Linked DNA regions of Modestobacter italicus. The protein of the gene in region 1 interacts with the protein of each later gene in a pairwise test. Links are inferred from orthologs where the notes say so. Each region holds a gene or a part of one and is shown on either strand. Other genes may lie near its edges. The genes, in order: MODMU_RS17195 and MODMU_RS21595.

Region 1 (7,098 bases):
CGCCACCCACGGCGATCCAGGAGGCCAGCACCAGGTCGGCGAGGGCGAGCGCGGCGACCGGGGGCCGTCGGGCGACCAGGGCGTAGCAGCCGGCGGCGACGCCGACCACGGCCAGCTGCACGGCCACCTGCCCCCACGCCGCGACCGAGGCGGTGGTCACGCCGGCGGTCACGCCGGCCAGCGTCCCGGCCGCGGCGGCGACCCGCTCCTCCGGCGCACCGGCCCGCCAGGTAGCCACCGCGAAGGCCCCGGCACCGACCAGCGCCACCAGCAGCCCGCTCGCCGGGCTGGTCAGCGCCCCGCCCTCCCGGGCCAGCAGCGCCGCGGCCGCGGGGGCCGCCAGCGCGGCGAAGGTGCCGGCGTCGCGCACGGCCGGCACCCGGACGGCGGCCAGGGTCGCCGGCACCGCGGCCGTGAGGACGAGCAGCGCCAGCGCGGTGAACCGCTCGGCGTCGACCAGCTGCTCGCCCCCGACGACGGCGAGCGCGGCCGCGGCGGCCAGCAGCGCGGTGCGGACCTCGGGCAGCGCCGCCCGGGGGAGGGGGCCGGACAGCGGCCGACGCCCGGCCAGCAGCGCGGCCGCGGTGGCCAGCAGCAGCGCCAGCCCGACGGCCAGCACTGGCCCCGCCGGGCCGCTCAGCCCCAGGGACAGGCCGAGCGAGACCCCGACCACGCCGCCGGCCGCGGCCGCCACGGGCCCGGCGGGCAGTGCGCGGCCGGCCACCCGGGGCACCCGCAGCACCAGCACCGCGGCGACCGCGGCGGCCGCGAGCAGCGCGGTCGCCGTCCAGGCGTCCCGAGCGTCGCGGGCGTCGCCGGCCGCGCCGATCAGCAGGCCGCCCGCCACCCCGAGGCCCCCGCACAGGACGGCGAGCAGCCGGGCGACCGGCACGAGGGCCGGCCGCAGGGCGAGCACCAGGGCGAGGTCCGCGGCGGCGAGGGCCAGGGCGGCGGCCACCCCGGCGGGCCCGGCCAGCGCGTCGGGCCCGAGCAGCAGCGCGGGCACCGGCTGGACCGCCAGCAGGGCGGCCAGCGGCCAGGTGACGGTGCTGCGGGTCAGCCGGCCCAGGGCCAGGGCGACGACGGCCACCACCAGGCAGGACACCGCCGTCCAGGGCCGCAGGGCGACCTGGTCCAGCCCGAGCAGCCCCCGGGCGTGCGCGGCACCCAGGTCGACGGCGAGCAGGGCGGTGCCCGCGGCCGCCAGCGCCTCCTCGGTCGCGCGCAGCCCGCGGCGGGCGGCCCAGCCCGACACCGCGCAGGCCGCCGCCGTCCCGGTGAGCATCACGGTCGCCTGGAAGACGAGCCCGAACCGGGTCCAGCCCAGCGCGACGAAGGCCAGCGCCCCGGCGACCAGCAGCACGGCGCCCAGGCCGAGCAGCACCTGCTGCGGGCTCAGCCGCCGCCGCGGGCGCGGCGGCTCGGCCGAGACCGGAGGGCGGAGCGGTGGGGGAGGAGCGGGCGCCGGGGACGGTGCGGCCCACGGCTCGGGCGGCCGGACGGCGGCGGGGGACGGCGCCGGCCGCGCCCCGGGCGCGGCGGCGCGCAGCGTGGTCAGCAGCTCGTCGCGCTCGCGGGTGAGCTGGTCGAGCGTCGCGCCGATCCGGCCGAGCACCCAGCCGGCCTGCCCCGCGGCGGGCAGACCGCACACCGCGCAGGGGGCAGCGGGCGGGCCGGTGACCTCGGCCCCACAGACAGGACACGCAGGTCCGCGCGGGTACATGAGCGCATCCTGGCCTGTCGCGGGCCGAACCAGGCCGTGTTCCACAGGCGGGTGACGTGCACGTCACCCGGTAAAGGGGTCGGACGGAGGCATCCGAGGGCCTACCCTGGGATCAGTGATAACGACGACCGGTCTGGAGCTGCGCGCCGGCGCCCGCATCCTCATCAGCGACGCCGACCTACGCGTGCAACCCGGGGACCGGATCGGCCTGGTCGGGCGCAACGGCGCCGGCAAGACCACCACCCTCACCACGCTGGCCGGTGAGCGCGTGCCGCACGCCGGCAAGGTCGACGTCACCGGCGAGATCGGCTACCTGCCGCAGGACCCGCGCAGCGGCGACCTGGACATCACCGCCAGCGACCGGGTGCTCTCCGGCCGCGGGCTCGACGTGCTCCGGGCGAGGCTGACCAAGGCGCAGATCGCGATGGCCGAGCCCGCCGACGACGCGGAGATGGAGCGCGCCGTCCGGCTGTACGGGCGGCTCGAGGACCAGTTCGCCGCGCTCGGGGGCTACGCCGCGGAGAGCGATGCCGCCCGCATCTGCACGAACCTGGGGCTGCCCGACCGGGTGCTCGGCCAGCCGCTGCGCACCCTCTCCGGTGGCCAGCGCCGCCGGGTCGAGCTCGCGCGGATCCTGTTCTCCGACGCCGACACGCTGCTGCTCGACGAGCCGACCAACCACCTCGACGCCGACTCCATCGTCTGGCTCAAGGGGTTCCTGGCCAGCCACCGCGCCGGCCTCATCGTGATCAGCCACGACGTCGACCTGCTCGCCGCCGTGGTCAACAAGGTCTGGCACCTGGACGCCAACCGGGCCACCGTCGACGTCTACAACCTCGGCTGGAAGCGCTACCTGGACGCCCGGGAGACCGACGAGCGCCGCCGCCGGGCGGAGCGGGCCAACGCCGAGAAGAAGATCGACGCGCTGTCGGCCCAGGCGGACAAGATGCGGGCCAAGGCCACCAAGGCCAAGGCCGCGCAGAGCATGGACAAGCGCGCCCAGCGGCTGGCTGCGGGCCTCGAGCAGGTGCGGGTCCAGGACAAGGTCGCCAAGCTGCGCTTCCCGACGCCGGCCCCGTGCGGGCGGACGCCGCTCACCGCCGAGCACCTGAGCAAGAGCTACGGCTCGCTGGAGATCTTCACCGGCGTCGACCTGGCCATCGACAAGGGCACCCGGGTCGTCGTCCTCGGGTTCAACGGCGCGGGCAAGACCACCCTGCTGCGCATGCTCGCCGGCACCGAGACCCCGGACACCGGCGAGGTGAAGCCCGGGCACGGCCTGCGGATCGGGTACTACGCGCAGGAGCACGAGACGATCGACATGGACCGGTCGCTGCTGGAGAACATGCGCTCCGCGGCCCCGGACAGCACCGACACCGAGCTTCGGAAGATCCTCGGCGCGTTCCTCTTCTCCGGCGACGCGGTCGACCAGCGCACCGGCACCCTCTCCGGTGGTGAGCGCACCCGGCTGGCGATGGCCACGCTGGTGGTCTCCGGCGCGAACGTGCTGCTGCTCGACGAGCCGACCAACAACCTGGACCCGGCCAGCCGCGAGCAGGTGCTCGAGGCGCTGCGCACCTACCAGGGCGCGATCGTGCTGGTCACCCACGACGAGGGCGCGGTCCACGCGCTGAACCCGGACAAGGTGATCATCCTGCCCGACGGCACGGAGGACACCTGGAGCGCCGACTTCGCCGACCTGGTCTCGCTGGCCTGACGAGGGACCCGCTGCAGCGGGGCCCGGCAGGCGGGGCGGTCGGCCATCCCGTGTTCGGTAGTGCACTTCCCATCTCCGGTGGCCGTGATCGGGCAAGCGGGTGATCATGGCTCGTGGGACGCCGATGTCACCGGGACAGCGGCGCCGGGGGATCAGCGGGCAAGCGCCGGCGGACGTCGGTGCGACCCCTGACACACGGAGGGGAGTCATGGCCGACTCGAGCACTGCAGACCTGAGCAAGGGCAAGCGGATCACCGGGGACGACCGAACCTCGCTCGCGGACGAACTGCGCGAGCGGTACGACGGCGGGGAGAGCATCCGCTCCCTGGCCACCTCGACCAACCGCTCCTACGGCTTCGTCCACCGGCTGCTCTCGGAGTCGGGCGCGAGCCTGCGGGGCCGGGGTGGGGCGAACCGGAACGCCAAGAAGAGTGCGTGACCTCGGCTGAGGCGAACGGGTGGGTGAGGACGGCGCGCGAGGGCGCCGTCCTCACCGTCACCCTCGACCGCGCCGACCAGCTCAACGCGCAGACGCCGGACACCTGGGCGGCGCTGCGCGCGGTCGGTGAGGGTCTGGACGACGACGTCCGGGTGGTCGTCGTCCGCGGCGCCGGCCGGTCGTTCTCCGCCGGGCTGGACCGCACGCTGTTCAGCGCCGAGCCCGGGGTCGCCGGCGGGCTCGGTGAGCTCGGTGCGCTGCCCGCGGAGCTGACCCAGGAGCGCATCCGCGGGTACCAGGCCGGGTTCCGCTGGCTGCGATCGCCGGGCGTGGTGTCGATCGCAGCGGTGCAGGGGCACGCCATCGGCGCCGGGGCCCAGCTCGCGCTCGCCTGCGACCTGCGGGTCCTCGCCGAGGACGCCCAGCTGCGGCTGCCCGAGGCCTCGCTCGGGCTGGTGCCCGACCTGACCGGCACCAGCACCCTGGTCGAGCTGGTCGGCTACAGCCGGGCGGTGGAGATCTGCCTGACCGGCCGGCCCGTCGGCGCGACCGAGGCGCTGGCGATGGGCCTGGCCAACGCCGTCGTCCCGGCGGACCAGCTGGAGTCCGCCGTGGCCGGGCTGACCACCGCCCTGCTGCGACCCGACACCGGCGCCAGCCGGGAGACCCTGGCCCTCGTCCGGTCCGCGGTGCGCAACGACCCGGCGCAGCAGGACGCCGCCGAGCGGGCGGCGCAGGCCCGGCGGCTGGCCGTGCTCGCCGGGGGAGACTGAGGGTCGCGGAACAGGGCGGCCCCGGCTGCTGTTCCGGTGACTGATTACCCGGTTACAGCAGCAAGAGGACGTGCCATGAGCTCACCGATGACCTCGATGGCCGCGATGCGGTCGTTCAGCCGCGACTCGTCGGTGACCTCCCGGCAGATCCCCAAGGGCACGGTCCGCCGCATCCTCGGCATCGCGCAGCCCTACCGCCGTGAGCTGATCGGCTTCCTGTCGCTGGTGGTGTTCTCCTCGCTGATCGGGGTGATCACCCCGCTGCTGGCCGGTGACATCGTCAACCGGATCGCCCGGCTCTCCGGGACGGCGGGGGACGTCGTGAAGATCGCGCTGGTCATCGCCGGCCTGGCGGTGCTGGACGCCGCCAGCTCGCTGGTGCAGCGCTGGTACTCCGCGCGGATCGGCGAGGGCGTCATCTTCGACCTGCGCACCCGGGTGTTCGAGCACGTGCAGCGGATGCCGGTCGCCTTCTTCACCCGCACGCAGACAGGTGCGCTGGTGAGCCGGCTCAACAACGACGTCGTCGGGGCGCAGCGGGCGTTCACCTCGACGCTGTCCGGCGTGGTGTCCAACGTGATCGCCCTGGTGCTGACCGCCGGCGTCATGTTCAGCCTGTCCTGGCAGATCACCCTGCTGTCGATCGTGATGGTGCCGCTGTTCGTCCTCCCGGCGCAGCGGATCGGCAAGCGGCTGCAGGAGATCACCCGGGAGTCCTACGGGCTCAACGCGTCGATGAACGCCACGATGACCGAGCGGTTCAACGTGGCCGGGGCGCTGCTGGTCAAGCTCTTCGGCCGGCCTGAGGCGGAGGCCGACTCCTTCCGCGGCCGCGCCGCCCGGGTCCGCGACATCGGCGTGCTGTCGGCGATGTACGGCCGGGTCTTCTTCACCTCGCTGACGCTGGTCGCCGCGCTCGCCACCGCGCTGGTCTACGGCCTGGGCGGCTGGCTGTCGTTCACCGGCTCGCTGTCGGCCGGGGACGTCGTCGCGCTGGCGCTGCTGCTGTCCCGGCTCTACGGCCCGCTGACCGCGCTGGCCAACGTGCGGGTCGACGTGATGAGCGCGCTGGTCAGCTTCGACCGGGTGTTCGAGGTGCTGGACCTGACGCCGATGATCGCCGAGGCCCCTGACGCCGTCCCGGTGCCGGCCGACGACCGGTCGATCGAGTTCGACGCGGTCTCCTTCCGCTACCCCTCGCCGGCCGAGGTGTCGCTCGCGTCCCTGGAGGACGTCGCCGTCCCGGAGCAGCACGCGGGCACCGACGTGCTGCACGAGGTGTCCTTCCGCGCCGAACCCGGCCAGCTGGTCGCCCTCGTCGGCACCTCGGGCGCCGGCAAGTCCACGATCGCGGCCCTGGTCTCCCGGCTGTACGACGTCACCGGTGGCGCCGTCCGGGTCGGCGGCGTCGACGTCCGGCAGGCCACCACCGCGTCGCTGCGGGACGCGATCGGCGTGGTGAGCCAGGACTCGCACCTGTTCCACGACACGATCGGCGCCAACCTGCGGTACGCCCGGCCCGAGGCGACCGAGGAGGAGCTGTGGGCCGCGCTGACCGGCGCGCGGATCGCCGCCCTGGTCCACTCGCTGCCCGACGGGCTGGACACCGTGGTCGGCGACCGCGGGTACCGGATGTCGGGTGGGGAGAAGCAGCGGCTGGCGATCGCCCGGGTGCTGCTCAAGGCACCGGGCGTGGTGATCCTGGACGAGGCCACCGCCCACCTGGACAGCGAGTCCGAGGTCGCGGTGCAGCACGCGCTGGACACCGCGCTGGCCGGCCGGACGTCGCTGGTGATCGCGCACCGGCTGTCCACCATCCGCAACGCCGACCAGATCCTGGTGGTGGACGCCGGCCGGATCGTCGAGCGCGGCACCCACGAGCAGCTGCTCGCCCTCGGCGGCCACTACGCCGAGCTCTACCGCACCCAGTTCGCCCCCACCGACGCCGCGGCCGCCTCGATCGCCGGGGTGTGAGCTCCCGCCGTCCGGGTGCTGCCGCGCGAACAATCTGTTACGACTGGCCCGTACCGGCGCGCGGGACAGCGGACGCCCAGGCAGGCATGGCACCTTGAGGACCGGCGACCCGATGGCGCCGATCTTCCCGAGGACAGGGGCACACATGACCACCCAGCACAGGAACTCCATCGCCTCCGGCAAGCCCTACCTCGTCACGGCTCCCGCGGCCGGCGAGGACGCGTCGCTGGACGCGTTCCTCGGCGACGCCGAGTTCACGATCGACATCGGCGGGGAGCCGCTGGTGATCAGCGGCCACGGGGTGACCCACGGCGACCTGGTCCGGTTCCACGAGAAGACCACCGTCGGCGGCAAGGACGTCCGGGTCTGGCACATCACCCAGCGCTCCGGGGGTTACGTCGCCGAGAGCCAGGCGGCCTTCTGACCAGCACGGGCTGACGGCGGGGCGGACCGGGCGCACCACGGTCGTCCG
Region 2 (8,528 bases), 970 kb from region 1 along the record:
GCGGCCACCTGGGCGCGCGTGTAGCGGCGCGGCCCGTCGAGCAGCAGCCGCTCCAGGCTCTCCCGCGGGTCGGGGTCGGCTCCGGGCCCAGGTCGCTCCCCGTCGGGCACCGGGCCGTCGGCCACCCGTCGGGAGGCGTCCACGAGCCCGCAACCTACCCGTCATCCGGCGCCCCGGGTGTGCGCGGGGTCACCGGACCGCGCGCGCCCGTGCGGTCGCGTGCTGGCCGTCGAGGGGCTCGATACGCCAGGATCAGCACGTCACCGGACCCGCCGGTGCGAGCGAGGAGGACCTGATCAGCAGCGGTAGCCGGGCCGCCCACGACCCCGTCCGGGTCGAGGTCAGCGCCCTCACCAAGACCTTCGGCAGCGTGCGCGCGGTCGACGACCTCTCCTTCACCGTCGAGCCGGGTCAGGTGACCGGGTTCTTGGGGCCCAACGGCGCCGGCAAGACGACGACGCTGCGGATGGCTCTCGGGCTGATCAACCCCGACCGCGGCACCACCACGTTCAACGGCACGCCCTACGCCGCGCTCACCGAACCGACCCGGCGGGTGGGTGCGGTGCTGGAGACGGCGTTCCACCCGGCCCGCAGCGGCCGCAACCACCTGCGGGTCTACTGCCGGGCGGCCGGGATCCCGGTGTCGCGCGCGGACGAGGTGCTCGACCAGGTCGGGCTCGGCCCGGCCGGCGACCGCAAGGCCGGCGGCTACTCCCTCGGCATGCGCCAGCGCCTCGGGCTGGCCACCGCGCTGCTCGGCGACCCGGCGGTACTCGTCCTCGACGAGCCGGCCAACGGGCTGGACCCCGAGGGCATCCAGTGGCTGCGCGGGTTCCTCCGCCACCTCGCGCACGACCAGGGCCGCACCGTGCTGGTCTCCAGCCACCTGCTGGCGGAGGTGGAGCAGACCGCGGACCGGGTGGTCATCGTCGGGGCCGGGAAGCTGGTCCGGCAGGGCTCGCTCGCGGAGCTGCGCTCGGGCAGCGCCGGCAGCGTGCTGGTCCGCTCACCGCAGAAGGACGCCCTGGCCGACCTGCTGCGCACGACCGCGGGGACGTCGGTCGTCACCACCGACGGCCACCCGGACGGGCTCACCGTCACCGGCCTGCCCGTCGAGGAGGTCGGCCGGCGCGCGTTCGCCGGCCGGATCGAGCTGCACGAGCTGCGTGCCCACACCAGCGGGCTGGAAGAGGTCTACTTCCAGCTCACCGCCGGCTCGGAGCAGTACGCCGCCGGCCGGCCCGGCACCGCCACCACCGGAGAGGAAGCCGCCTGATGGGCGCCGTCATCGCCCGGCTGACCCGCGCCGAGTGGACCAAGCTGCTGACCACCCGGGTGTGGATCGGCCTGCTGCTGGGCTCCTGCGTGCTGGTCGGCGGGTTCGCCGCGCTGTTCACCGGCTTCGCCGGCAGCAGCGGCGGCGGCCCCGACGGGCAGGGCCTGCCCGCCATCGGCACCGCGGACTTCGAGCAGCTCGCGCTCGGGGTGTCGGCGAACGCGACGGTGCTGTTCGTGGTGCTGGGCATCATCGGCACGACGCAGGAGTACCGGCACCGCACCGCCACCCCCACCTTCCTGACCAGCCCGCACCGCGGCCGGGTGGTGGTGGCCAAGCTGCTGGCCTACCTGGTGGCCGCCGTCCCGATGGCGCTGCTGGTGATCGCCGTCGACGTCCTGGTGGTGACCGTCTACGCCGGCGCCCGCGGTGCCGCCCCCTCGCTGAGCGGGGACAACCTGCGGGTGCTCGCCGGCGCCTGGGCCGCGCTGGTCATCTACGCCGTGATCGGCGTCGGCGTGGGCGCACTGGTCCGCAACCAGGTGGGTGCCATCGTCGGCGTGCTGGTCTACCTGTTCGTGGTGGAGACGATCGTGCAGGCGATCCCGGCGATCAACAGTGCCTACAAGTGGCTGCCCGGTGGCGCCCTGGAGGCCATGACGGCCACCTTCGGCCAGACCGACCTGCTCAGCGCGTGGCAGGGCGGTCTGGTGCTGCTCAGCTACGGGTTGGTCGCCGCCGTCCTGGGCACCCTGCTCGCCGTCCGGCGGGACGTCGTCTGAGCCGGGTCCGGCGGGGCCCGACCCCGGCCGGGAGGCGGCTCGCGCCGTTCCGTGCGGCGTGAGACGGGACACGTGCGCCACCTCACGCGGCGGCGTCGCAGGCAGGGGCCCCGGGCGTAGAGTCGGGACCCGGTCCAACGACGTCCACCGACGAAGAAGGCACTCGCCAACGTGTCAACCGTGAGCTCATCCCAGCCCTCCTCCGCCTCTGCCAACCCGGTGGCGGGATTCGGCACCAACGAGTGGCTGGTCGAGGAGATGTACCAGCAGTACCTGGCCGACCCGCGCAGCGTCGACCAGGCCTGGCACGACTTCTTCGCCGACTACCGCCCGGGCAGTCCGGTGTCCGACGGCGCAGACCGCAGCTCGCAGACCGCCCCGGCCCCGGAGCAGCCCGCACCGGCACCGGCACCTGCCGCGGCGAAGCCGGCCGCCGCCGCCTCGAAGCCGGCCGCCTCGAAGCCGGCCGCACCGAAGCCGACCCCCGCGGCCACCGCCACCCCAGCGCCGCGGGCCACCCCGGTCGACGCCCGATCGGAGGGCACCGTCGTGAACCGAGCAGCCGAGCGCGCCTCCCAGCAGGTGCCCGCCGCCCCGGCGAAGCCGTCCCCCGGCGCGGGCGCCGCCCGAGCAGCCGGCGACGACGCCGGCTCCGGCCCCAAGCGCACCCCGCTGCGCGGCGCCGCGGCGAGCGTGGTCAAGAACATGAACGCGTCGCTGACCGTCCCGACGGCGACCAGCGTGCGCGCCGTCCCGGCCAAGCTGCTCGTGGACAACCGCATCGTCATCAACAACCACCTGGCCCGCGCCCGCGGCGGCAAGGTGTCCTTCACGCACCTGATCGGCTACGCGCTGGTCCGGGCGCTGGACAGCTTCCCGAACATGAACACCGCGTTCGCCGAGGTCGACGGCAAGCCGACCCTGGTGACGCCGGAGCACGTCAACTTCGGCCTGGCGATCGACCTGCCCAAGGCCGACGGCACCCGCTCGCTGGTGGTCGCCTCGATCAAGTCCGCCGAGCAGATGGACTTCGCCGAGTTCTGGGGCGCCTACGAGGACATCATCCGGCGGGCCCGCGCCGGCAAGCTGACCATGGAGGACTTCTCCGGGACGACGATCAGCCTGACCAACCCGGGCACGATCGGCACCAACCACTCGGTGCCCCGGCTGACCACCAACCAGGGCACGATCGTCGGCGTCGGCGCGATGGACTACCCGGCCGAGTTCCAGGGGATGAGCCCCGAGGCGCTGGCCGAGATGGCCGTCTCGAAGATCATCACGCTCACCTCGACCTACGACCACCGGGTCATCCAGGGTGCGGAGTCCGGCGACTTCCTGCGCCGGATGCACCAGCTGCTGCTGGGCGAGGACGGCTTCTACGACGACGTCTTCCGCTCGCTGCGGGTGCCCTACGAGCCGGTCCGCTGGGTGGCCGACAAGCGGGTCAGCCACGAGGGGCAGATCGACAAGGAAGCCCGGGTCATCGAGGTCATCGAGGCCTACCGGCGCAACGGCCACCTGATGGCCGACACCGACCCGCTGGAGTTCAAGGTCCGCACCCACCCCGACCTGGACATCGTCCAGCACGGGCTGACGCTGTGGGACCTCGACCGGCCCTTCCCGGTCGGCGGCTTCGCCGGTGAGCGCACCATGCCGCTGCGCGACATCCTCGGCGTGCTGCGCAACTCCTACTGCCGCACGGTCGGCATCGAGTACATGCACATCACCGACCCCGAGGAGCGCGGCTGGCTGCAGCAGCGCATCGAGGTCAAGCACGACCAGCCCACCCGGGACAAGCAGAAGCGGGTGCTCGGCCGGCTCAACGCCGCCGAGGCGTTCGAGACCTTCCTGCAGACCAAGTACGTCGGGCAGAAGCGGTTCAGCCTCGAGGGCGGCGAGTCGGTGATCCCGCTGCTGGACGAGGTGCTGGTGGCCTCCACCGAGTACGGCCTGGAGGAGGTCGCGATCGGCATGGCCCACCGCGGCCGGCTGAACGTGCTCGCCAACGTGCTGGGCAAGAGCTACTCGAAGATCTTCGGGGAGTTCGAGGGCAACATCGACCCGGGCACCGTGCAGGGCTCCGGCGACGTCAAGTACCACCTGGGCGCCGAGGGCACCTTCGAGCACGACGGCCGCTCGATCGCCGTCTCGCTGGCCAGCAACCCCAGCCACCTGGAGACGGTCAACCCGGTGCTCGAGGGCATCGTGCGGGCCAAGCAGGACATGATCGACAAAGGCGAGGGCGGCTTCACCGTGCTCCCGGTCCTGCTGCACGGCGACTCCGCGTTCGCCGGCCAGGGCGTGGTGCAGGAGACGCTGAACCTCTCCCAGCTGCGCGGCTACCGCACCGGCGGCACGGTGCACGTGGTCATCAACAACCAGGTCGGCTTCACCACCAGCCCGGCCGCGGCGCGCTCGAGCCTCTACTCGACCGACGTCGCGCGGATGATCGGCGCGCCGGTCTTCCACGTGAACGGCGACGACCCCGAGGCCTGCGTCCGGGTGGCCAAGCTGGCGGTCGACTACCGGCAGGCGTTCAAGAAGGACGTCGTCATCGACCTGGTCTGCTACCGCCGCCGCGGGCACAACGAGGGCGACGACCCGTCGATGACCCAGCCGCTGATGTACGACATCATCGACCGCAAGCGCTCGGTCCGGAAGCTGTACACCGAGGCGCTGGTCGGTCGCGGCGACATCACGCTGGCCGACGCCGAGGAGGCCCTGAAGGACTACCGCGGGCAACTGGAGCGGGCCTTCGCCGAGACGCACGACGCCCGGGACTCCTCCACGCCCGAGCCGGTCATGGACCCGCGCTCGCCGCAGCAGGCGACCGTGGACACCGCGATCAGCCCGGAGGTCCTCAAGACCATCGGCGACGCCCACGTCAGCTTCCCGCCGGACTTCACCCCGCACCCGAAGCTGCAGAAGATGCTCGAGCGCCGGGCCGCGATGGCCAGCGAGGGCGGCATCGACTGGGCGATGGGCGAGCTGCTGGCCTTCGGCTCGCTGCTCATGCAGGGCGTCCCGGTGCGGCTGGCCGGCCAGGACTCCCGCCGCGGCACCTTCGTGCAGCGCCACTCGGTCCTCATCGACCGGGAGAACGCCGCCGAGTACACGCCGCTGTCGAACCTGACCCCCGACCAGGCGAAGTTCTTCGTCTACGACTCGCTGCTCAGCGAGTACGCCGCGCTCGGCTTCGAGTACGGCTACTCGGTGGCCAACCCCAAGGCGCTGGTCCTCTGGGAGGCGCAGTTCGGCGACTTCGTCGACGGCGCGCAGATGGTGATCGACGAGTTCATCAGCTCCGGCGAGGCCAAGTGGGGGCAGCGGTCCGGCGTGGTCATGCTGCTGCCGCACGGCCTCGAGGGCCAGGGCCCGGACCACTCCAGCGGCCGGATCGAGCGGTTCCTGCAGCTGTCCGCCGAGAACAACATGACCGTCGCCAACTGCTCCACCCCGGCGAACTACTTCCACCTGCTGCGCCGCCAGGCGCTCTCGGAGGTGCACCGCCCGCTGGTGGTGTTCACGCCCAAGTCGCTGCTGCGGGCCAAGGCGGCGGTCAGCCCGGTCGCCGACTTCACCGAGCAGCACTTCCGCCCGGTCCTGCCCGACCCGGGTGTCGGCCGCAAGGCGCTGGACGGCGCCTCGGTCAAGCGGGTGCTGCTGTGCAGCGGCAAGGTCAGCTACGAGCTCTTCTCCCAGCGGGAGGCCGAGGGCCGCACCGACACCGCCGTCCTGCGGGTCGAGCAGCTGTACCCGCTGCCGGCCGAGGAGATCGTCGAGGCGCTGGCGCAGTACCCCAACGCCTCGGACGTCGTGTGGGTGCAGGAGGAGCCGGCGAACATGGGTGCCGCCCAGTTCATGCTGGTCAACCTGCCCGACGAGCTGCCCGCCGGCCGCACCCTGCGCCGGGTCTCGCGCAAGGCCTCGGCCAGCCCGGCCGTCGGGTCGGCGAAGGTGCACGAGGTCGAGCAGCGCGCCCTGGTGGCCCAGGCCTTCGCGGACTGAGCCCCCGTGTACTTCACCGATCGCGGCATCGAGGAGCTGGCCGGCCGGCGGGGCGAGGAGGAGGTCTCCCTCGCCTGGCTGGCCGACCAGCTGCAGGCCTTCGTCGACGCGAACCCGGAGTTCGAGGTCCCCGTCGAGCGGCTGGCCACCTGGCTGGCCCGCGGCGGCACCGACGATGTCGACGAGTGAGTGGAGTGCCAGCGCATCACTTTCCGAGCGCTGACACTCCACTCAGCTCCTCCGCGCGCCTCCGTCGGCTGGGCGGCACGCGGGGAGACGCTGGGTAGGTGCTCGGTCACTCGCATGCCCTCTCCGGTCTCGCCGTCGGCGCCGCCACGCTCCCGTGGGCGCCGGTGCACGGCACCGTGGCGCAGGTCGCCTGGGTGTCGGCCGTCGGCGGCTTCGCGATGCTGCCGGACCTGGACCAGAAGGGGTCCACGATCAGCCGGATGTGGGGGCCGCTGACCGACGTCCCGTCCGGCGTGGTGAACGCCATCAGCCGCGGCCACCGCTGGGGGACGCACGACGCCGTCCTCGGGTCGCTGGCCTTCGGGCTGCTGGCCTACGCCGCCGCCTGGAACCACTGGTCGAGCCTGCTGCTGCTGGCACTGGCCATCGGGCTGGCGCTGCGGGCGCTGCACGTGGTCATCCCGGGGCGGGCGGAGAACACCGTGATCGGCAACCTGGTGCTCTCCTGGGGCGGGGCCTGGCTGCTGCTGGCGCACAGCCCCGGCCCGGACTGGCTGCCCGCGGCCGTCGTCGTCGGCGTGCTCACCCACATCGCCGGGGACGGGCTGACCAAGGAGGGCGTGCCGGTACCGGTGTTCTGGCTTGTCCGGCGCAGCCGGATCGCCCCGGTGCACCTGCGCACCGGCGCCGTCGTCGAGCGGGCCGTGCTCGTCCCGCTCTTCGTGCTGGCCACCGTGGCGTTCCTGGTCGCCAACACCGGCGCCCGCACGCTGGTCGACCCGATCCTGGCCCGACTCGGCTGATCGGGCACTACGGTCGGCGGCTGTGACTGGCACCGCCCCCGCCGAGCGCGGTGGTCCCCCGGTGAGCGGGCACGTGTACGTCACCCGGCTGCTGTCCGACGACGCGATGACGGCGCTGGCCGCGCTCGGGCACCCGGTCGTCGTCGGGGAGGAGCGGCCCCCGACCCCGGCGGAGCTGCTCCGGGACGCCGCCGGTGCGGCTGCCGTCGTCGCCACCCTCACCGACCGGGTCGACGCCGCGGTGCTGGACGCCGCCGGTCCGGGGCTGCGGGTGGTGGCGAACGTCGCGGTCGGCTACGACAACGTCGACGTGGCGGCGGCGCGGGCCCGGGGCGTCGTGGTGACCAACACCCCCGGCGTCCTGGACGGGGCGACGGCGGACCTGACGATGGGCCTGCTGCTCGCCGCCGCCCGCCGGATCGCCGAGGGCGACCGCTTCCTGCGCACCGGGGCGCCGTGGGTGTGGGGACCGCGGATGCTCGTCGGCCTGGACGTCTCCGCCGGGGCGACCCTGGGCATCGTCGGCTACGGCCGCATCGGCCGCGCCGTCGCCCGCCGGGCGCGGGCCTTCGACCTGCAGGTGCTGGCCACGCCCACCCGGACCCCGCTGAGCCCGGCGGAGCGCGCGGCCGTCGAGTTCCGCGAGCTGCCCGACCTCCTCGCGGCCTCGGACGTGGTCAGCCTGCACTGCCCGCTGACCCCGCAGACCCGCCACCTGGTCGACGACGCGGCGCTGGCCCGGATGCGGCCGACCGCACTGCTGGTGAACACCGCGCGCGGCGGCGTCGTCGACACCGACGCCCTGGTCCGGGCGCTCACCGAGGGGCGGCTCGGCGGCTCGGCGCTGGACGTCTTCGAGGACGAGCCGCACGTCGACCCCCGGTTGCTCGCGCTGCCCCAGGTGGTGCTCACCCCGCACCTGGGCAGCGCCGGCGACCGGACCCGGAGCGCGATGTGCGGCCTCGCCGTCGACAACGTCGCCGCCGTGCTCGCCGGCCGCCCGGCGCTCACGCCGGTGGACTGAGGTCCTCCCCCGGCTGCCGGGGATCGGGGGCGAGGCGGCCCGGCCGGGGCCGCAGCCGGAGGACGACGCGGCCCACGACCACCGCGGGCCCGAACGCCCGGCTGTCGTCGGTGACGAGCGGGTTGTCGCCCTCGACCCAGTGCCCGCCCGGCACGGCGCGCCGCACCCGCTTGACCACGAGCAGCTCCGGGCGGGTCGGGAAGCGGGCCAGGACGACGTCCCCGGGGCGCACCCGGGCGGCCCGGCCGACCCGGCGGACCAGCAGCCGGTCGCCGTGCCGCACGGTCGGCGCCATCGAGGGGCCGGTCACCCGGGCGAGGACCCAGCGCGTGGCCAGGCCGGGGACGTCCCGCCGGCCGCGACCGCCGGACGTGTTCATGCTGATCACCGCGGGTAGGGTCGCAGACGACCGATCTCCCACGAACCCGGAGGCATCCCCATGCGTC

The links.
Region 2: the proteins of MODMU_RS17195 (region 1) and MODMU_RS21595 interact in binary tests that used the Escherichia coli proteins (3 or more experiments, as listed by UniProt). The link is inferred for Modestobacter italicus from one-to-one orthologs.

What each region holds. Positions count from the first base shown.
Region 1 is NC_017955.1:3,587,965-3,595,062, reverse strand. What follows is about bases 1,170-4,139. They hold MODMU_RS17195 (ABC-F family ATP-binding cassette domain-containing protein), read left to right. Parts: upstream 1,170-1,838; coding sequence 1,839-3,440; downstream 3,441-4,139. Other genes in these bases: MODMU_RS17185 (enoyl-CoA hydratase/isomerase family protein), read left to right, coding at 3,876-4,139; MODMU_RS17190 (helix-turn-helix domain-containing protein), read left to right, coding at 3,649-3,879; MODMU_RS17200 (SCO7613 C-terminal domain-containing membrane protein), read right to left, coding at 1,170-1,651. Also shown: more of MODMU_RS17200, read right to left, coding at 1-1,169; more of MODMU_RS17185, read left to right, coding at 4,140-4,652; MODMU_RS17180 (ABC transporter ATP-binding protein), read left to right, coding at 4,728-6,626; MODMU_RS17175 (hypothetical protein), read left to right, coding at 6,772-7,050. UniProt on the Escherichia coli protein: Genetic data indicate it may be involved in ribosome assembly or function.
Region 2 is NC_017955.1:4,563,365-4,571,892, forward strand. What follows is about bases 1,867-6,266. They hold MODMU_RS21595 (multifunctional oxoglutarate decarboxylase/oxoglutarate dehydrogenase thiamine pyrophosphate-binding subunit/dihydrolipoyllysine-residue succinyltransferase subunit), read left to right. Parts: upstream 1,867-2,238; coding sequence 2,239-6,066; downstream 6,067-6,266. Other genes in these bases: MODMU_RS21590 (ABC transporter permease), read left to right, coding at 1,867-2,058; MODMU_RS21600 (DUF6104 family protein), read left to right, coding at 6,073-6,255. In the rest of the region: MODMU_RS21580 (adenylate/guanylate cyclase domain-containing protein), read right to left, coding at 1-143; MODMU_RS21585 (ATP-binding cassette domain-containing protein), read left to right, coding at 371-1,276; more of MODMU_RS21590, read left to right, coding at 1,276-1,866; MODMU_RS21605 (metal-dependent hydrolase), read left to right, coding at 6,354-7,058; MODMU_RS21610 (2-hydroxyacid dehydrogenase), read left to right, coding at 7,081-8,082; MODMU_RS21615 (S26 family signal peptidase), read right to left, coding at 8,066-8,461; sodN (superoxide dismutase, Ni), read left to right, coding at 8,522-8,528. UniProt on the Escherichia coli protein: E1 component of the 2-oxoglutarate dehydrogenase (OGDH) complex which catalyzes the decarboxylation of 2-oxoglutarate, the first step in the conversion of 2-oxoglutarate to succinyl-CoA and CO(2).